Regions from separate parts of the Pseudomonas orientalis genome, predicted to be linked through region 1. Evidence: predicted binding sites of a transcription regulator. Region 1 holds the regulator's gene; each other region holds the start of a gene.
The links. The regulator FliA, encoded in region 1, starts transcription of late flagellar genes. The targets are predictions, from matches to a motif close to CTAAAGTTTNNNNNNNNNNNGCCGNTAA.
Positions count from the first base shown of each region.

Region 2: a site for FliA is predicted at 4,737-4,764, ahead of MRY17_RS13850 (methyl-accepting chemotaxis protein). Genes of this name have one in related genera too.
Region 3: a site for FliA is predicted at 3,805-3,832, ahead of flgM (flagellar biosynthesis anti-sigma factor FlgM). Genes of this name have one in related genera too.

Region 1 is NZ_CP094351.1:4,007,430-4,014,510, forward strand. Features, by position in the region: gene MRY17_RS17745 (chemotaxis protein CheA) at 1-1,010, opposite strand, end outside; gene MRY17_RS17750 (protein phosphatase CheZ) at 1,022-1,810, opposite strand; gene MRY17_RS17755 (chemotaxis response regulator CheY) at 1,829-2,203, opposite strand; gene fliA (RNA polymerase sigma factor FliA) at 2,371-3,111, opposite strand; gene fleN (flagellar synthesis regulator FleN) at 3,108-3,941, opposite strand; gene flhF (flagellar biosynthesis protein FlhF) at 4,047-5,363, opposite strand; gene flhA (flagellar biosynthesis protein FlhA) at 5,376-7,081, opposite strand, start outside.
Region 2 is NZ_CP094351.1:3,098,688-3,105,768, reverse strand. Features, by position in the region: gene ggt (gamma-glutamyltransferase) at 1-284, shown strand, start outside; gene xth (exodeoxyribonuclease III) at 362-1,156, shown strand; gene MRY17_RS13860 (AAA family ATPase) at 1,153-1,689, opposite strand; gene pnuC (nicotinamide riboside transporter PnuC) at 1,686-2,249, opposite strand; gene MRY17_RS13850 (methyl-accepting chemotaxis protein) at 3,035-4,669, opposite strand; gene MRY17_RS13845 (undecaprenyl-diphosphate phosphatase) at 4,898-5,728, shown strand; gene MRY17_RS13840 (DUF1294 domain-containing protein) at 5,725-6,108, shown strand; gene MRY17_RS13835 (MmcQ/YjbR family DNA-binding protein) at 6,091-6,453, opposite strand; gene MRY17_RS13830 (LysR substrate-binding domain-containing protein) at 6,450-7,081, opposite strand, start outside.
Region 3 is NZ_CP094351.1:4,374,972-4,382,052, reverse strand. Features, by position in the region: rRNA gene rrf (5S ribosomal RNA) at 144-259, shown strand; gene MRY17_RS19440 (MFS transporter) at 651-2,024, shown strand; gene MRY17_RS19435 (flagellar brake protein) at 2,082-2,831, opposite strand; gene MRY17_RS19430 (flagella synthesis protein FlgN) at 2,928-3,398, opposite strand; gene flgM (flagellar biosynthesis anti-sigma factor FlgM) at 3,447-3,767, opposite strand; gene flgA (flagellar basal body P-ring formation chaperone FlgA) at 3,909-4,673, opposite strand; gene MRY17_RS19415 (chemotaxis protein CheV) at 4,749-5,681, shown strand; gene cheR (protein-glutamate O-methyltransferase CheR) at 5,726-6,553, shown strand; gene flgB (flagellar basal body rod protein FlgB) at 6,865-7,081, shown strand, end outside.

The DNA.
Region 1 (7,081 bases):
GCCGGGGCTGGCGCCGCAGCCGCTGCAGGCGCGGGTTTGGCGGCCGGCGCCGCAGCTTTGGCGGCAACCGGTGCGGGCGTAGCGACCGCTGCAGCCGCGGGAGCGGCGGCCGGGGCCACTTCGGTGAACTTGCCTTTGCCGTGCAGCTCGTCGAGCAACGCTTCGAATTCGTTGTCGGAGATCAGCCCGTCGCCGGCCGGTTCAGCCGGTTCAGCCTTGGCGGCCGGAGCGGCTGGCGCAGTGGCGGTGGCCGCGACTTGCGGCAAGGCTTCGGCGACAAACGTGCCTTTGCCATGCAATTGGTCGAGCAATGCCTCGAATTCGTCGTCGGTAATATCGGTACCGGCACTGGCGGCCGGCGCCGCAGGCGGTGCCGCCGGCGCCACGGCATCGGCCGCAAACTGGCCTTTGCCATGCAACTGGTCGAGCAGGGATTCGAATTCCGCGTCGGTAATGTCTTCGCTGGTCGGCGTGGCGGCCGGCGCCGTTGCAGCCGGTGCTTCGGCCTCGGCCTTGACCGCATTGAGCGAGTCGAGCAGCTGCTCGAACTCGCTGTCGGTCACATCCGCCTCGGCCTCCACCACCGGCTCAGGCGCTGCTTGCACCGCAGGCGCTTCGGCAGCCGGTTCAGCCAGGCGCGCCAGGGCGGCCAGCAGTTCCGGAGTGGCGGCAGTGATCGGTGCACGTTCGCGCACTTCGCTGAACATGCCGTTGACGGCATCCAGTGCTTCGAGAATCACGTCCATCAATTCCGAGTCAACCTGACGCTCACCCTTGCGCAGGATGTCGAACACGTTCTCGGCGATGTGGCAGCACTCCACCAGCTCATGGAGCTGGAGGAAGCCGGCGCCCCCTTTTACAGTGTGAAAACCGCGAAAAATTGCATTGAGCAGGTTCGCATCATCCGGGCGGCTTTCCAGCTCGACCAGTTGTTCGGACAGTTGCTCTAAAATTTCGCCGGCCTCTACAAGGAAATCCTGAAGGATTTCTTCATCGGCGCCGAAGCTCATGTGGGTGCTCCTTAGAAGCCTAAACTGGACAGCAAATCGTCTACGTCATCTTGACCGGATACGACGTCTTCACGTTTATCGGCATGAATCTGCGGACCTTCACCCTTGGCGAGATGTTTTTGTGGATCTTTTTCCGAGAGGATCGCTTCGCGGTCATGTTCGATGCCGGCAAAACGGTCGACCTGGCCGGCCATGAGCACCAGTTTGAGCAGGTTGCTTTCCACTTCGGTGACCAGTTGGGTCACCCGCTTGATCACCTGGCCTGTAAGGTCCTGGTAATCCTGGGCCAGCAGAATATCGTTGAGGTTGCTGGCCACCGTGCGGTTTTCCTGTTCGCTGCGCGACAGAAAACCGTCGACGCGACGGGCCAGCTCACGGAATTCTTCAGCCCCCACTTCGCGGCGCATGAAGCGGCCCCAGTCCAGGCTCAGGGCCTGGGCTTCGCTGGCCATGCCGTTGACCAGCGGCGTGGCGTTTTCCACCAGGTCCATGGTGCGGTTGGCCGCCGCCTCGGTCAGCCTGACCACATAGGACAGGCGTTCAGTGGCATCGGTGATCTGCGAAATTTCTTCGGCCTGGGGCATGCGCGGGTCAATCTGGAAATTGACGATCGCACTGTGCAGCTCGCGTGTGAGCTTGCCCACTTCCTGATACAGGCCGCGGTCACGGGTCTGGTTAAGCTCATGGATCAACTGCACCGCGTCGGCGAACTGGCCTTTTTCCAGGCTGTCGACCAACTGGTGAGCATGCTTTTTCAGGGTCGACTCAAAGTCGCCCTGTGACGTTTCTTTATGCTCCATAGCTCCCCCGCGATGGCATTAGCCGTGGATGCGTTCGAAGATCTTTTCGATCTTCTCTTTCAAGGCCAATGCTGTGAATGGCTTGACCACGTAACCGTTGACCCCGGCCTGGGCGGCTTCGATGATCTGCTCACGCTTGGCTTCGGCGGTCACCATCAACACCGGCAGGCTGCGCAGTTTTTCATCGGCGCGCACATGGCGCAGCAAGTCGATACCGGTCATGCCAGGCATGTTCCAGTCGGTTACCAGAAAGTCGATGCTGCCGCTGTTGAGGATTGGAATCGCCGTGATGCCGTCATCCGCCTCGACCGTGTTAGTGAACCCAAGGTCACGCAACAGGTTTTTTATGATCCGCCGCATCGTTGAGAAGTCATCAACGATGAGGATTTTCATGTTCTTGTCCAATTCGACCTCCAAGCAGTCTTAAACGCGCCCAGCACCTGGACGCGCCACTTCAATCAACAGGCGTTACACAAAAAGGACTGCCCAGGGCACCACGGAGCGAATCCGCAAAGGCCGAAACCTTCGCGGTAGCGTCTGCAGTGTCCCCACACTGCCTGTCAGCGCGCGCGCCACTCTCCCAACCGCCCCCGCAAGCGGGCCGCGCACTGGCTATGCAACTGGCTGACACGCGATTCGCTGACCCCCAGGACCTCACCGATTTCCTTGAGGTTCAGCTCTTCGTCGTAGTACAGCGCCAACACCAGGCGCTCGCGCTCCGGCAAATTGGCAATGGCCTCCGCCAACGCGCCCTGGAAACGCTCATCTTCCAGATCGCGCGACGGCTCCATATGCGCGCTCGCGCCGTCCTCGTGCAGCCCTTCATGCTCGCCGTCCTGCAACAGGTCGTCGAAACTGAACAGGCGGCTGCCCAAGGTATCGTTCAAAATCCCGTAATAATCGTCGAGACTCAATTGGAGTTCGGCCGCAACTTCGTGATCTTTAGCGTCACGACCGGTTTTTGCTTCAATTGCGCGAATTGCGTCACTGACCATGCGCGTATTGCGGTGTACCGAACGCGGTGCCCAGTCACCTTTACGCACTTCGTCGAGCATCGCGCCACGGATACGGATACCCGCATACGTCTCGAAACTCGCCCCCTTGCTCGCGTCATATTTGGTCGACACTTCGAGCAGGCCGATCATGCCGGCCTGGATCAGGTCTTCCACCTGCACGCTGGCGGGCAGGCGCGCCAGCAAGTGGTAGGCGATACGCTTGACCAGCGGCGCGTAGCGCTCGATCAACTCGCCCTGGCTGTCACGTGCCGACTTTTTGTAAAGGTTGTAGCCGCTTGATGTCATAGCACAGGTCCCGCGCTCGTCTGATGCACCAGTCGCTCGACGAAAAACTCCAGATGCCCCCGAGGATTGGCGGGCAGCGGCCAGGTATCGACCTTCTGGGCAATGGCCTTGAACGCCAGTGCGCACTTCGAACGAGGGAACGCTTCGTAGACCGCACGCTGCTTTTGCACGGCCTTGCGCACACACTCGTCGTAAGGAACTGCACCGACGTATTGTAAAGCCACATCGAGGAAACGATCCGTGACCTTGGTCAACTTGGCGAACAGGTTGCGCCCTTCCTGCGGGCTCTGGGCCATATTGGCCAGCACGCGGAAGCGGTTCATGCCGTAGTCACGGTTAAGCAGTTTGATCAGCGCGTAGGCGTCGGTGATCGAGGTGGGTTCATCGCACACCACCAGCAGCACTTCTTGCGCTGCACGTACAAAGCTGACCACCGACTCACCGATCCCGGCGGCGGTGTCGATCACAAGCACGTCGAGGTTGTCGCCGATATCGCTGAAGGCCTGGATCAGGCCGGCATGCTGCGCCGGGCTCAGGTGCACCATGCTCTGGGTGCCCGAGGCGGCCGGCACGATGCGGATCCCCCCAGGGCCCTGCAGCAGCACATCGCGCAGCTCACAGCGGCCTTCGATCACATCGGCCAGCGTGTGTTTGGGTGTCAGCCCCAGCAGAACGTCCACGTTCGCCAGGCCCAGGTCAGCATCCAGCAGCATGACGCGACGGCCAAGCTCTGCCAGGGCCAGGGACAAATTCACTGACACGTTAGTTTTGCCGACGCCACCTTTGCCGCCGGTCACCGCGATCACCTGTACGGGATGCATGCTGCCCATTTTATTTCTTTACCTTGTCTTGCTTAGACGCAGGCTACATGGCTTGGCCGCGTGTATCGCTTGCAGGCCATCGATGTAGGTACATTTCACGGTGTTCATCCTGCCTCATCCCACCCGTTTTGCCGGGTTGTGATAAAGGTCGGCGAACATATCAGCCATCGCTTCCTCGCTAGGCTCGTCTTGCATTTGCACGCTGACAGCACGGCTGACCAACTGATGACGGCGCGGCAGATGCAAATCATCCGGGATCCGCGGCCCGTCGGTCAGGTAGGCGACCGGTAGTTCATGACTGATTGCCAGGCTCAACACTTCGCCCAGGCTGGCGGTTTCATCCAGTTTGGTCAGGATACAACCGGACAGGCCGCAGCGTTTATAGCTGTGGTGGGCAGCGGTAAGAACCTGTTTCTGGCTGGTGGTTGCAAGCACCAGGTAATTCTTTGACTTGATGCCACGCCCGGCCAGGCTTTCGAGCTGCATGCGCAGGGCCGGGTCGCTGGCTTGCAGGCCGGCGGTATCGATCAGCACCACACGCTTGCGCAGCAGCGGGTCGAGGGCGTTGGCCAGGGATTGACCCGGGTCGACATGGGTCACCGGCACATTGAGGATGCGGCCCAGGGTCTTGAGCTGCTCCTGGGCACCGATGCGGTAGCTGTCCATGCTCACCAGCGCGATGTTCTGCGCGCCGTACTTGAGCACATAACGCGCCGCCAGCTTGGCCAGGGTGGTGGTCTTGCCCATGCCGGCAGGGCCGACCATGGCGATCACACCGCCCTCTTCCAGGGGTTCGATTTCCGGCGTGGCGATCATGCGCGCCAGGTGCGCCAACAGCATGCGCCAGGCCTGGCGCGGCTCCTCGACTTCGGCCGTCAACGCCAGCAGGTCACGGGACAACGGGCCGGACAGACCGATGCGTTGCAGGCGACGCCACAGATTGGCTTGCTGCGGCTTGCTGCCTTGCAGTTGGGTCCAGGCCAGAGAACCGAGCTGCACTTCGAGCAATTCGCGCAGGCCATTGAGTTCAAAGCGCATCGAATCGAACACGCGCTGATCGACCGCAGCGGCCGGGGCTGGCGCGGCAGGACGTGGCGGTTCGACAAAAGTGGGTTCCACCAGCGGCTCGGCGGCAGTCAGCGGCAGGCCGGCGAACAACTGGCGATTGGTGGTGGCGTCGCTGTCGCCGCGCATGCTCAGTTCGGCCTGGGCCGAGACAATGCGCGAAGCGGTCTTGCGCAGCTCGTCTTCGAGTTCCATGTTCGGCACGCGCGGGGCCAGGGCCTGGGGCGTGTAATCCAGGGCAGCCGTCAGCTCGACACCGCCGGCAATACGACGGTTACCGATAATCGCGGCATCGGCGCCCAGCTCATCGCGGACCAACTTCATGGCCTGACGCATATCGGCGGCGAAAAAACGCTTCACTTGCATAACCCACTACCCTCAGCCGTTGGGCCCTACTGTCGCGACGATAGTCACTTGCTTATTGTCAGGAATTTCCTGGTAAGCCAACACGTGCAAATTCGGTACTGCCAGGCGTCCAAAGCGCGACAACATTGCGCGAACCGGACCGGCCACCAGCAGAATCACCGGCTGGCCCTGCATTTCCTGACGCTGCGCAGCTTCGATCAACGAACGTTGCAGCTTCTCGGCCATGCTCGGCTCCAGCAAAACCCCTTCTTCCTGGCCTTGCCCTGCCTTCTGAATACTATTGAGCAATATCTGTTCCAACCTTGGCTCCAAGGTGATAACAGGCAGCTCAGACTCAACGCCTACAATGCTTTGCACGATTGCGCGGGACAAACCGACGCGCACCGCGGCCACCAGCGCGGCAGTATCTTGACTCTTGGCGGCGTTGTTGGCGATGGCCTCGGCAATGCTGCGAATGTCCCGCACCGGCACTTGTTCGGCGAGCAAAGCCTGCAGCACCTTGAGCAACTGCGACAGTGACAGCACGCCCGGCACCAGCTCTTCGGCCAGCTTTGGCGAGGCCTTGGCCAGCAAGCCCATCAATTGCTGGACTTCCTCGTGGCCGATCAGCTCGTGGGAGTGCTTGTAGAGAATCTGGTTGAGGTGGGTGGCGACTACGGTGCTGGCATCCACTACGGTGTAACCCAGCGACTGCGCCTGGCTGCGCTGGCTGACTTCGATCCACACCGCTTCCAGACCGAAAGCCGGATCTTTGGCGGTAATGCCGTTGAGCGTGCCGAACACCTGCCCTGGGTTGATCGCAAGTTCGCGGTCCGGGTAGATCTCGGCTTCGGCCAGGATCACGCCCATCAAGGTCAGGCGGTAGGCGCTGGGGGCCAGGTCGAGGTTGTCGCGGATGTGCACGGTAGGCATCAAAAAGCCCAGGTCCTGGGACAGCTTTTTGCGCACGCCCTTGATCCGCGCCAGCAATTGGCCGCCCTGATTGCGGTCCACCAGCGGAATCAGGCGGTAGCCGACTTCCAGGCCGATCATGTCGATCGGGGTCACGTCGTCCCAACCCAGCTCCTTGGTTTCCTGGGCGCGGGCCGGGGATGGCAGCAGTTCCTGCTGGCGTGCGATTTCCTGCTGGGCCTGGACCTTGACCGCATTCTGCTTTTTCCAGAACAGGTAGGCCGCGCCGCCGGCCATGGCCGCCATGCTCAGGAACGAAACGTGGGGCATGCCCGGCACGATGCCCATGACGGCCATGATGCCGGCGGCCACGGCCAGCGCCTTGGGCGAGGCGAACATCTGGCGGCTGATCTGCTTGCCCATGTCTTCGGAGCCCGAGGCACGGGTCACCATGATCGCTGCGGCTGTGGATAACAACAGTGATGGCAATTGCGCCACTAAACCGTCACCGATGGTCAGCAAGGCGTACACCTTGCCCGCATCGCCAAAGGTCATGCCGTGCTGGAACATACCCACGGCCACGCCGCCGATCAGGTTGATGAACAGGATCAACAGGCCGGCGATGGCGTCACCGCGCACGAATTTGCTGGCGCCGTCCATGGAGCCGTAGAACTCGGCCTCCTGGGCGACTTCCGCCCGGCGGGCCTTGGCCTGGCCTTGGTCGATCAGGCCAGCGTTGAGGTCGGCGTCGATAGCCATCTGCTTGCCGGGCATCGCATCCAGGGTAAACCGCGCGCTCACCTCGGAAATCCGCCCGGCGCCCTTGG
Region 2 (7,081 bases), 910 kb from region 1:
ATGTCATCGACTACAAGATGAACATCCAGGAGGCCGTAGACGCGCCGCGTTTCCACCAGCAATGGATGCCGCAGGCCACCAACCTTGAAACCTTTGCGGTCAGCCCGGATACCCGCAAGATCCTCGAAAGCTGGGGCCACACGTTCGCCGGTCCCCAGGATGCCAACCACGTGGCCGCCATCCTGGTGGGTGCTCCGGCCCTGGATGGCAAACCGGTGGGCAACAACCGCTTCTATGGCGCGAACGACCCGCGTCGCAATACTGGGCTATCGCTGGGTTACTGACACGCCACTCGCTGCTGCATGGAACATCCGCGACCTTTTCGGGCTCTACCCCAAGAGCCCCGAGAGGACCCCATCCCATGAAAGCGTTGAAAATCGCCACCTTCAATATCAACGGCATTCGTGCCCGTCTGCCCAACCTCCTGCAGTGGCTGGCGCGCGAGCAGCCGGACGTCGTTTGCCTGCAAGAGCTCAAGGCGCCGGAAAGCCTGTTTCCCTATGCCGATTTCGAAGCGGCTGGCTACGGCGCGATTTGCCTGGGCCAGGCCTCGTGGAACGGGGTGGCGATTCTGGCCAGGGACGCCCAGCCGCTGGAGAGCCGGCGCGGCCTGCCTGGTGACGACAGCGACGATCAAAGCCGCTACATCGAAGCGGCCGTGCATGGCGTGTTGGTCGGCTGCTTGTACCTGCCCAATGGCAACCCGCAACCGGGGCCGAAATTCGATTACAAACTGGCCTGGTTCGAACGCCTGATCGACTACGCCCGGGCGTTGCAGGCCAGTGATCATCCGGTGCTGCTGGCCGGGGATTTCAACGTGGTACCCACCGACCTGGACATCTACAACCCGCGCTCCTGGCTCAAGGATGCGCTGTTGCAACCCGAGAGCCGAGCCTGCTATCAGCGCCTGCTGGAACAGGGCTGGACAGATTCATTACGGCATTTGTACCCCGAAGAACGGGTGTATACGTTCTGGGATTATTTCCGCCAGCACTGGCAGAAGAATTCAGGCCTGCGCATCGACCATCTGTTGCTCAACCCCGCGCTCAAGCCCTATCTGAAGAATGCCGGCGTCGACGCCTGGGTGCGCAACGAGGCGCATGCCAGTGACCATGCGCCCACTTGGATTGAGATCGGCACGCGCAAAAAACGTTAATCGGTCGTAACAGACGCGAGCAGGCGCTCGACGGCAGCAAACGCTGCTTCCCGGCGCGCTTGCCAATCACCCCTGATCACCATCACTGGCTGGTGATGCGCATGCATCCAGTCCAGGCCGGCCTGGAAGAACGCCCGGCGGTCCGCCAGTTGCGGTTGGCAGCGCTGGCCGTCGGCGCTCCATTCCACGTCCTCCGGGGACAGCAGCAGATGCAAGTCGTAATGACGGGCCAGCAGTTCGCTGTCGAGCCAGCCTGGGTAGTCGCCAAACAGCGTCTGGCTCCAGAGCCTGTTGGTCAGCAGGTGAGTATCGAGGATCAGCAGCGCCGGGCGCCTGGCGCGCGCCGCATCCTCCCAGGCCAACTGGCCCCGGGCAATCGCCGGGATATCCGCCAGGCAGGTATCGCGTTGATGTTCGTCGATGAAAGAGCGCACATATTCACCCACCATCAGCCCGCCGAAGTGCGCATGCAGCTCTGCGGCCAGCCAGCTTTTACCACTCGATTCCGGACCTGCCAGTACCACCACCTTCATGGGTGCAACGCCGGGTCGGCGCGCCATTCACGCCAGCCTTGCACGGCAATCACGGTAAACAGCGCATACAGCACGGCGGTGAGGTAGAGGCCTTTGTAGAGGAACAGTCCGACGAAAATCACATCCAGCGCGATCCACAACGGCCAGCACTGCACGCGTTTTTGCGCCATCCACAGCTGCGCCACCAGGCTGAAGCCGGTGAGGGCCGCGTCAAGCCAGGGCTGGGCGGCGTCGGTCCAGTGAGCCATGGCGGCGCCGAGCAACAGGCTACCGACAGCGCCGACGGCCAGGCCGGCCATGACCGCCGGCATGCCCAGACGGGAGACCTGGCGTCCCTGCTTGACCGCGCCGGCGCGGGTCCATTGCCACCAGCCATAGAGTTGCAAGGCGGCGTACACCACTTGCAGCAACATGTCGGAGTAAAGCTTTACGTCGTAGAACACCCAGGTATAGAGCAGCACCATCACCAGGCCGATGGGCCAGCACCAAGGGTTCTGCTTGACCGTCAGCCAGACGGCGATCACCCCCAGTACGGCGGCGAACAATTCAAGCCCGGACATGGCGGTTCCTTGGGGAGTGGGAGAGGGCGGTAATTGTACCCAGAGGTGGACGATCCTCAAAACACAGCAGGTAAATCTGGGAGGGGGCTTGCCCTAATGCCGGTCAGTCAGCGCAGATCCTCTGTGGGAGGGGGCTTGCCCCCGATAGCGGTCGTTCAACCAACATCAGTGTTTGCTGGGCCGACGTCATCGGGGGCAAGCCCCCTCCCACAGGGGATCTTCGCTGCTTTAAGCATTTCGTTCGCTTAACTGACTGGCATTAGGGTAAGCCCCCGATGGTCATAGATGACTACACACCCTATAGCGCCCAAACGTAACCACGATGCGAAGCGGGCCGCTCTTGCTCTTGCTCTTGATCTGGCTTTTGATCGTGATCTTAGGCGCCCCGTTAAACCACGCTGGCCGAACGCAGGCTTGAATCCGTGGGCAACCCGGCAGGACGCCGGGGTAGCCGCACTGGGCCATGGATGGCCCATTGCGGCGGCCCACGGATTCAAGCCGGAGAGAGGGCACACCGAGCCTGAGCGAGGTGCCGAGTGGTGGGGCAAGAGCGTTTTGCTTACTTTTGCGCTTTTCAAAAGTGAGCCGCTGTAAAAGCGGAACCCATAGCAGCCGTGACCGCAGAAACGGATATGTACTCGGTCCAATCCAGCATCCTGGTCGTCCCGGAGGCCGCCATCGGGGGCAAGCCCCCTCCCACATTTTGACCTCGGAGCGTCAGGTAGAAACGCGTCGGCTGTCCAGCCGTCACGGGGGCTTGCCCCGTCCCACAATTTAACCCAGGGCTAGATTCGGAACTGACGCAACAACCCGTCAAGCTGCTCGCTCAAGCCACGCAACTGCGCACTGGCCACGCTCGACTGTTCAGCCGCCAGCGCAGTGCTGTGGGACAGTCCGGCCGCCTGGGTGACGTTCTGGTTGATATCTTCCACCACATGGGCCTGTTGCAGGGTGGCACTGGCAATCGAGGCATTCAGGCCGTTGAGGTTCTGCAGCGCCTGGCCGATGGCACTGAGGCTTGCGCCGGCCAGCCCGGCTTGCTCGATGGTCAGTTGCGAGGCGCTGTGGCTGTCGCTGATCACTTTGACCGCCGCTTCCGAATGCCCTTGCAGGCGCTCGATCATTGCCTGGATCTCAGCCGTGGATTTCTGCGTGCGCTGGGCCAGCAAGCGGACCTCGTCGGCCACTACGGCAAACCCGCGGCCCTGTTCGCCGGCCCGTGCGGCTTCGATGGCGGCGTTAAGGGCGAGCAGGTTGGTCTGGTCGGCAATCGAGCGAATCACCTCCAGCACACCGCCGATCTGGGTGCTCTCGCTGGACAGCGTGCGGATCACCTCAACGGCCTGGCTGATGGTGCCCGAGAGCTGGTCGATCTGCTGCAGACTGCTGTCGATGTTGACCTGGCCTTGCTGCGCCTGGGCCTGGGCATCGCGCATTTCGCTGGCGGCGTGCTCGGCATTCTTGGCCACGTCCTGCACGCCGTAGGTGACTTCATTGATAGCGGTGGCCACCAATTCCATCTGTTGCGACTGTTGCTGGCTGCGGTCGTGGGCCTGGCTGGCGTTATGGCCCAACTCGCTCGACGACTCGCCCAGGGCGTTGGCACACACCTGCAATTGTCCGACCACCTGGCGCAATTTGGCGGTGAAAGTATTGAAATGCTGCGAGAGCTGGGTGACCTCGTCACGCCCGTGGGTGTCGAGGCTGCGGGTCAGGTCGCTTTCGCCGCTGGCGATGTTGGCCATGGCATTCACCGCCGCCTGCAAGGGCTGCACGATACTGCGCGCGATCAGGAGCACCAGCAGGGTCATGACCAATGCAATGGCCAGGCCGATAGCGGAGGCTTTCCACACCTGGCCGGTGAACTCGGCCTGCACGTCATCCACATAGACGCCCGAGCCGATGATCCAGCCCCAGGGTTCGAACAGCTGGATGTACGAGGTTTTCTGCACGGGCGCATCGGCCCCGGGCTTCGGCCAGCGGTAATTGACGATGCCGGCGCCCTTGGCCTTGGCCAGGCTCACGAATTCATTGAACACCGCAAACCCGTCCGGATCGCGGATCGCCGAGAGGTTCTGGCCGTCCAACTTGGGGTTGGCCGCGTGCATGATCATCACGGGGGTGAGGTCGTTGATCCAGAAGTAGTCATCGTGGTCGTAGCGCAGGCCGCGCACCGCGCTCAGGGCTTGTTGCTGCGCCGCTGCGCGGGTGAGTGTCCCGGTCTTTTCCAGGTTCTGGTAGTAGCCGAGCACGCCGCTGGCGGTTTGCACCACGTGCTGGGTCTGCTGGCGCTTGGCCTGGTAAAGGTCGTCATGGATCTGTTTGAGCATCAAGGCGCCCAAGGTCAGCAGCATCAGCACGGCGACTATCAGGATCAGCCAGAGACGCCGGCTGATCGACATATTGCGCAAACTGTTCATCGTCCTGTCACTCCGTGCCTTTTATAATTGTGGGTGTTGCATCGACTTTTACGGCTTGTCTGATAGGCTTTCGGCCCGTAATCGAAAAACCTGAGTACTGCCTGATTTTTCACGGAATTTTTGCAGTCCGGCATTGAGAATCAACGCCGGGCGCGGCAGTGCGCTCGTTGTCAGTGAACTTTAAAAAACACTAAGAGGCATGCCAGGCGCGTGACCTTTGGAGAAAGCATGGATTTTTGGACCGCCATACAGGCATTGATTCTTGGCGTAGTCGAGGGGCTGACGGAGTTTCTGCCGATCTCCAGCACCGGCCACCAGATTATCGTCGCCGACCTGATCAATTTCGGCGGCGAGCGTTTCGAGGCTTTCAACATCATTATCCAGCTGGGCGCGATCCTTGCCGTGGTCTGGGAGTTTCGCCGCAAGATCCTCGACGTGGTCATCGGCTTGCCGACTCAGCGCAATGCCCAGCGGTTCACCGTGAACCTGATCATCGCGGTGTTGCCGGCGGTGGTGCTGGGGGTGATTTTCGCTGACCTGATCAAGCATTACCTGTTCAACCCGATCACCGTGGCCACGGCCCTGGTGGTGGGCGGTGTGATCATGTTGTGGGCGGAACGTCGCCAACATGCCGTTCATGCCGAAAGCGTCGACGAGATCACCTGGAAGGACGCGCTCAAGGTCGGCATGGCCCAGTGCCTGGCCATGATCCCGGGCACTTCACGCTCCGGCGCGACGATCATCGGCGGCCTGTTGTTCGGCCTGTCACGCAAGACCGCCACCGAGTTTTCGTTCTTCCTGGCCATGCCGACCATGGTCGGTGCCGCGCTGTACTCGGGCTACAAATACCGCGACCTGTTCCAGCCGGCGGACCTGCCGGTGTTCGCCATTGGCTTTGTCACCTCGTTCATCTTTGCGATGATCGCGGTCAAGGGCCTGCTCAAATTCATCGCCAACCACAGCTACGCGGCCTTTGCCTGGTACCGCATCGCGTTCGGCCTGGTGATCCTGGCAACCTGGCAATTCGGCTGGATCGACTGGACGGCCGTCAAGCCGTGAACATTCAACACCCACGCTTGAAGGCGTTGCTCTTCGTGCTGCTGTGCGCCGCGCCGCTGCTGGGTTCGGCGCTGCTGTGGCATCGTGGCGAGACGGTCATGCCGCTGGCAGCCTACGGGGTGGTCAGCGTGATGGCGTTCTTTCTGTACTGGAGCGACAAGCGCAAGGCGCAGACAGAGGGCCGGCGCGTCCCGGAGAACATCCTGCACGCTGTCGAACTGGCGGGCGGTTGGCCGGGGGCACTGATCGCGCAGCAGGTGTTCCGGCACAAGACGCGCAAGGTGTCCTACCAGGTGCTGTTCTGGGTGATCGTACTGCTGCACCAGGTGTTCTGGCTGGACCAACTGTTTCTCGGCGGCACGCTACTCTCGATCCTCTAGCATTAACCCGACCTGCATGCGCTTGGGCAGCTTGCTTACCACCAACTGGTGCGAGCGCTGCAACAAGCCACGCAGTTCCTCGGGCCCGAGCGGGTAGGGCGTGTTCATGATGATCCACTGCGCGCGTGCCAGGTAGGGCGCCGGGTGGATGCCCGGGCGGTCGACGTGGCCGAGGAACAGCGCCTTGTCGACCTTGAATGCCAATGAATCGCCGCGCAGGTTCTGCAACGCGAACATCTTGTTGCCGGCAATCGAGAACACCCGCACACCGCCCCATTTGTAGTCCTCGCGCGCGCCAGGCAGGCTCAGGCAAAACGCTGCGACCTGTGCTTCGCTCATGCTCATAACAGACGATCTCCGCAGCCCTTGAAGCCCTCTTCCATATAGTCGATCCAGGCGCGGATCGCCGGCAGCACGCCGCGCCGGTGCGGATACACGGCCTGCAGCCAGCCACCGGGTAACGACCATTGCGGTAACAGCTGCACCAGCCGGCCGTTGGCCAGTTCCTCTTCGCAATACATCATCGGCAGCACCGTGAAGCCCACGCCCATGAGGGCGCTGGTCTTGCGCACGATAAAGTCTTCGATGCCCAGGCGAGCCTCCATGACCAGCTCATGGGCGTTGCCCTGGGGGTCGATGATGCGCTGGTGCACCATGCGGTCCGCCTCGAGTGCGCCCATGATCGGCAATTGCCTGAGGTCTTCCAGGGTCTCTACCCGGCGGTCGCGCAGGAGCGCCGGGCTGGCCACCAGCACGGTGTGCGCCTCGCGCAGGCGCTTGGTGACCAGCAGCGGGTCTTCGTCACCCAGTTCGCGTACGCGCAACGCCACGTCGATGCCTTCGGCCACCAGGTCGACGCGACGGTTCACCAGGGTCATGTCCAACTGCACCAGCGGGTGCGCGGCGAGAAACCCGGCCACCAGTTCCGGCAGGATCTGCTGGGCCAGCCCGACCGGGCACGTGACCCGCAGGC
Region 3 (7,081 bases), 370 kb from region 1:
CAAGCAATTTGAGTCGAAAGGCCAGATTGCGGTGTGTGAAGACGAGATGAACCGAAAGTTCGACGCTCACAAAACACCGAAAACTGTCACATACCCAATTTGCTGAAGCGAGGCCAACAGGTCACGACTCAGTACCCGAATTTCTTGACGACCATAGAGCATTGGAACCACCTGATCCCATCCCGAACTCAGCAGTGAAACGATGCATCGCCGATGGTAGTGTGGGGTTTCCCCATGTGAGAGTAGGTCATCGTCAAGATTAAATTCCGAAACCCCATTTGCGAAAGCAGATGGGGTTTTGTTTTGGGCGCTCGAAAAGCATGTCCTCTGCAACCGCGAGCTCAATCCCGAAGATCGCCACCCTAAAGCAGGCGTTTCGAACATGCTCAAAGTTTCAAACATCGCTCTATCCAGGGCTTTTCTGGCAGATATCCAAACACCGGTCGAACCTTGCGTGTGATCCAGGTTCACAGGTGGAGCGCCGTATATTTATCCCATTTCATGTACCTCGCGCACATGCGGGCAGCGTCTGAGCTGTTAAGCAAAATAATCCCCGGAAATGGTTCATGCCGCCTGTCCGGAACCGCCCACTGCGGACTATCATGCCGATAGCCCAGTCCCCTCACTGCAAGGAGCCGCTCGGAACGCCGATGCGCCAGATCTGGAAATCTTTTCGAGCCCTTTATTTCGCCTCTTTGATGATGCTGATCGGCTCTGGCCTGCTCAGTACTTATTTGGCCTTGCGCTTGGCGGCGGACCATGTCGACAGCCTGTGGGTGGGTGCGCTGATGGCAGCCAACTACTTTGGCCTGGTGCTGGGTGGCAAGATCGGCCACCGTTTGATTGCTCGTGTCGGGCATATACGCGCCTACGCTACCTGCGCCGGAATCGTCGGCGCGGCTGTGCTGGGCCATGGCTTGATCGATTGGCTGCCTGCCTGGATCGTGCTTCGGATCATCGTGGGCCTGGGGATGATGTGCCAGTACATGGTCATTGAAAGCTGGCTCAATGAGCAGGCAGATGCCAAACAGCGTGGTGTAGTGTTCAGCGGCTATATGATCGCTTCCTACCTCGGCTTGGTGCTGGGCCAACTGATACTGGTGATGCATCCCCATCTGGGGCTTGAACTGCTGATGCTGGTGGCGCTGTGCTTTGCCCTGTGCCTGGTGCCGGTGGCCATGACTCGACGTATTCACCCGGCGCCGCTGCATCCGGCACCGATGGAACCGCGTTTCTTTATCAAGCGTGTACCACAGTCCCTCAGCACGGTGTTGGGTGCCGGCCTGATCGTCGGCTCGTTCTATGGCCTGGCGCCGCTCTATGCGTCCCAGCAGGGGCTGACGACCGAGCAAGTCGGCTTGTTCATGGGATCCTGTATTTTCGCTGGACTGCTCGTACAGTGGCCACTGGGCTGGTTGTCGGACCGCTATGACCGCGCTCTGCTGATCCGCTGCTTCGCCTTGTGCCTGGCGGTGGCGGCGTTGCCCTTGGCGATCATGACTCAGGTACCTTTGGAAGTGCTGTTCGTGGCGGGCTTTTTTTGTTCACTAGTGCAGTTTTGTCTTTACCCGTTGGCCGTGGCTTTTTCCAACGACCACGTAGAAGGTGATCGTCGGGTATCGCTCACGGCCATGTTGCTGGTGACTTACGGAGTGGGTGCCAGCATCGGCCCGCTTCTGGCGGGTGTGGTGATGAAGCTGTTCGGCAGCCAGATGCTGTACGCGTTTTTCAGCTTGTGTGCGTTGATCCTGGTATGGCGTATACGGCCCAAGGCGGTGACCAATTTGCATCAGGTAGACGATGCGCCGCTGCATCACGTTGCAATGCCTGACAGCATGTCCAGTTCACCGCTGGTGGCCGCGCTTGATCCCCGGGTGGATGAACAGGTGGTACAGGAGCAGATGCAGACCACTGTTCCTGACCCGGAACCCGAACCTGCCATCGACGAGCCGGCTGCCGAGATTTCGCCTGAGTCAACCGACCCGGAAGAACATCCCCATGACTTGAGCCGAGCGCGCCCCTGAACGAAAAACGGGCAGATCCTATGAGGGTCTGCCCGTTTTATACTGAGTGTTCAAGGCTTAGAAGTCGTCGTCTTTGTCAAAGCGTCGAGCTTCACGTTGCAGCTGATACACAAAGCGTTCTACCTGGCGCTGCACTAAACCGCTCATGTTATGAAAGCGCACGCCGGCAAAGGTGGTGTTGATCCTGTCTTCGAAATGCAGGTAACGCAACTCGACAGAGGTAGTCATGCTGCCGAATGGCAGCGCGGCGATGAAGCGGTCATAGACCTGGCCCAGTTGCAGGCGTTCGGTAATGTCGCCTTCAAAGCGCAATTTGCACCCAGTGGCCGAAATGTCGAGCAACTTGCCGTTGATCGGAGCCTTGAGCTTTTCGCCACCCAGTTCAATATTGACCAACTGCGCCAACTTCAGGGCCGCGCGGAATGCATCACGACGCTGATGATAGACCACCTCGCTGGGCATGCTGCCCCTGTAGATACGGTGACCGTCCTTCTCGCTGATGCTCAGCGTGCCATTACTGTCCCAGGCAACCCTAACGCCATCATGGAAACCTTCGATGCGGAACGGTTCGCCATTTTCGAGGTGACGCTCACCGTCACGCGGAATCATCTCGTCCAGTACCAGCGTCTTGCTGTCTTTGTCGATATCTACAAGATAGCTTTGGAAGCGTTGGCTGCGCTCATGGAACGTGATGATCAACGGATCATGGCTGTCTTGAAGCATTCGCAGAGTGCTGGCGATTTCCAGAGGCGTGGTAAGAACCTTTGGCGGCTGCGGCGCATCTTCCGCATTGAGGGTGTTGAACACAGTTGTTCCATCTCCAGGCAAAATACGACTACACGCAAGAACCGGCATTTTGCCAGTATGTGGCGCACCTTGGATAGGCCGCGCTGTAAAGCGGTGTCAGGCTTGGCTGCGGGTACTTGGCTTGACCAGGCGTGAAGTGGAACCTTGGGCGTTATACAGAGCTGGGGGCTCACCGCCGTGAAGAATACGTAACTGGTTGGCCGTGGTGGCTTGCTGAAGCTGGATAGACTGGCCGTTGAGCAGGTTGGCTTCCTGGCACAGGGTGAGCAGCTCATTGAGTGCTTTGCTTTGCGTCAGCAACTGATCGCCGACCGAGGAATGACTTGCCAGCTGTGCCAGGCCGTCGTGATCGGCGGGCAGGCCCAGGCTGATGAGAATCTCGCTGCGCTTCTTGCCATGCTGTTCGAGCAGCACAATCAGTGACTGTTTGCGCGCGAGTATTTCTTCGAGCAAAGGCATGTCCCGACCATACAAGGCCAGGGACTCTTCTTTAAGCAGCTCGAGCAATTGTTGCGTCGGCGCCAGATCATCAATGATCAGTTGAAGCAAATGTTCGTCGTGGTGCATGGCTGGCCTTGGGTTTTAAGCGTCCAGAAGCCCAGCGCAGGCCTTTGCCTAGCGCTCGGCTTCGAAGTTAAGCAGCTTGCTGGCTACGCGGTTGCTGTCGACTGTATAAGTGCCATCGGCGATGGCCTGTTTCAACTCGGCCACGCGGGCTTTGTTCACAATCGGCTGATCGCGCAGCGAGTCAGTGACTTTCTGCAACTGTTGAGCCTCATTGCTCAGGTGTACCGACTCCCCACTTTGACTGGCACCCGCCTGTTCTGTCTTGGTCGGCAGGGGCTGGGACTTGGCTTCTACGTTTTCCTTGCCGGCGGTACGCGTAGTGCCTGACGTCGTCGGGGTGTTATTTAAACGGCTGAAATCGATGACCATGATCAAAAAACCTCTGGGTATTTGGACGCTTGCCATGTTTTCGGCAATACCCGGACAAACTTTAGGCGCGAATGACAATAAATCTCCGCACGGGACATTCCATGCACAGTGTAGGAAAACCTGGCGTCCCGTACCAGTAATCTATAACGCCACCTCGACTTGACCTGGAGCTGTCACCCGCGCCTTTATCACACGGTTGGAGTTGAGGTTCTTGACGCGGATCTGTTCGCTCATGCCGCCGTTGGACAGCGCTTCCCCCGGCATTCTTACGTTCAACCCGCCGCTGCTGGCGGATATCACTACCTGGTCACCTTTGCGAATGACTTCAGCCTGCTCCAGATGAACCAGGGTAATCACCTGATCGGTGACCACTGGTCGGGTGAGCCGCTGCCCGATCGCCTGGTCCAGGGAGGTCAGGTAACCCTGATTGATCAGGCTGATATCCCGTTCACGCAGTGCGACATCGTCATCGCCAATGATGCCCGTGCGCTTCAACGGTCGCGCCACCACGACAACGTCGCGAAACAATTTGACTTGAGCCGGCACAAAAACAGTCCAGGGCGAGGCGCCTTCACAACGTACTTTAACGGTCACACGGCCGATGGGCTGGGCCGGGCTTTCCAGGGTGGCTGTCAATTCCTTGTCACACATCGGCATACGCAGGCGCGGGTCCAACTGGTTGACCTGGATTTCATAGCGCCCCGGTGTCTGGGTGGTCTCCAGATAATCTTCTACAGTGTATTCAAGAAAGCCTTGGGTGACGCCGATAAGTAGATCAGGCAGGGTGACGTTGTCGGCGCGAGTGGTGACGCTCGCGCTCCAGACAAGCAGCGCCACTGCGGCGCAGAGCAATCTGCGATACTTTGGGCGGCAAGCGCGTCGGGAAACTGTCGTTTTAATATCCATAGCCAACCAAATAGCAAAGCTCGTGCCGTTTAGTGTTGGGTACGCATCGTACCTCTGGGATTTAGGAGTCTGGGCATGGCAGGTGTAATGGATTCAGTAAACCAGCGCACACAGCTGGTAGGGCAGAATCGCCTGGAGTTGTTGCTTTTTCGCCTGGACGGCAAACAGCTGTACGGGATCAACGTATTTAAAGTGCGTGAAGTGCTGCAGTGTCCCAAGCTGACGATCATGCCCAAGTCCAGTCCGGTGGTGTGTGGCGTAGCCAATATACGTGGCGCGACCATCCCCATTCTTGACTTGGCAATGGCCACCGGCTCCGCGGGTTTGCAAGACCGCGAGAGCCCGTTCGTGATCATTACCGAGTACAACACCAAGACCCAAGGGTTCCTGGTGCGCTCGGTGGAACGTATCGTCAACATGAACTGGGAAGAGATCCATCCGCCGCCCAAGGGCACCGGCCGCGATCACTACCTGACGGCTGTGACGCGGGTGGATAACCAGCTGGTGGAAATCATCGACGTGGAGAAAATCCTCGCCGAGGTCGCGCCCACTTCGGAAACTATTTCCGTTGGGGTAGTCGATGCCGAGACGGCGCACAAGGCGGTGTCCCTGCGCGTGTTGACCGTGGACGACTCCTCGGTTGCGCGCAAGCAGGTCACGCGTTGCCTGCAAACCGTCGGCGTTGAGGTGGTCGCCCTCAATGACGGCCGCCAAGCCCTGGATTATTTGCGCAAGTTGGTGGACGAGGGCAAGAAGCCGGAAGAAGAATTCCTGATGATGATTTCCGATATTGAAATGCCGGAAATGGACGGATACACCCTCACGGCTGAAATACGCAGCGATCCACGCATGCAAAAATTGCACATCATCCTGCATACTTCGTTGTCGGGGGTATTCAACCAGGCCATGGTCAAGAAGGTCGGTGCGGATGACTTCCTGGCCAAGTTCCGGCCTGATGACCTCGCATCCCGGGTAGTCGACCGGATCAAGGCAGCAGATCACAGCTAAGGGGCATTTCCCCTGGCGGTCACACGATTTAAGAGGCGGTATCAGTGTCTACGGGTAATTTGGATTTCGAACAGTTCCGGGTCTTCCTGGAAAAAGCCTGTGGCATATTGCTCGGTGAAAACAAGCAGTACCTGGTATCCAGCCGTCTCAACAAGCTCATGGAGCAGCAGGGCATCAAGTCCCTCGGTGAGTTGGTCCAGCGGATCCAGGGGCAGCCGCGCAGCGGACTCAAGGAGATGGTGGTCGATGCCATGACCACCAACGAAACCCTGTGGTTTCGCGATACCTACCCCTTTGAGGTGCTCAAGAACAAAGTGCTGCCGGAAGCCATCAAGGCCAGCCCGGGCCAGCGCCTGCGTATCTGGTCGGCGGCATGCTCCTCGGGGCAGGAACCGTACTCGATCTCCATGTCCATCGACGAATTCGAACGGACCAACATGGGCCAGTTGAAAGCCGGTGCGCAAATTGTGGCGACGGACCTGTCCGGCAGCATGCTCACCAATTGCAAGACCGGTGAGTACGACAGCCTGGCGCTGGGCCGAGGATTGTCCCAGGAACGCCTGCAGCGCTACTTTGACCCGAAAGGGGCAGGGCGCTGGGCGATCAAGGCACCGATCAAGAACCGCGTCGAGTTCCGCTCGTTCAATTTGCTCGACAGCTACGCCAGCCTGGGCAAGTTCGACATGGTGTTCTGCCGCAACGTGCTGATCTACTTCTCGGCCGAAGTGAAGAAGGACATCCTCTTGCGCATTCATGGCACGCTCAAGCGCGGAGGGTATCTGTTCCTCGGCGCTTCCGAAGCCTTGAACGGCTTGCCGGATCACTACCAGATGGTGCAGTGCAGCCCTGGAATCATCTACCAGGCCAAATAACAAAGTTTGCGCGGTAAAAATGTGGGAGGGGGCTTCCTCCCGATAGCGGTGTGTCATGTCATGAATAGTTGACTGACCCACCGCCATCGGGGGCAAGCCCCCTCCCACATTTGTTTCGCGGCAATTTCAACGGGAGCGGCAATCCTTCCATTGCCGCTTTACTGGCGCCACGCGGAAAGCACTTGCCGCTTTTCTGGCATTGCCACCGGCAATTCCCCCGTAAGCCCTTGATATATGGGGCTTGAGCACATTGGCATGCACCTTGCTATAACCCTGCTAACGAATAGCAGGTCAGCCTAAAGGTTTCCGCCATGAGCATCAGCTTCGATAAAGCGCTCGGTATCCACGAACAAGCCCTGGGCTTCCGCGCCCAGCGTGCCGAAGTCCTGGCTAACAACATTGCCAACGCCGACACCCCGAACTACAAGGCTCGGGACCTGGATTTCTCCGCCGTGCTCGCCGCACAGCAGGACAAAACCAAAAACGGCACCTTCGCCTTGAACATGACGAACAACCGTCATATCGAAG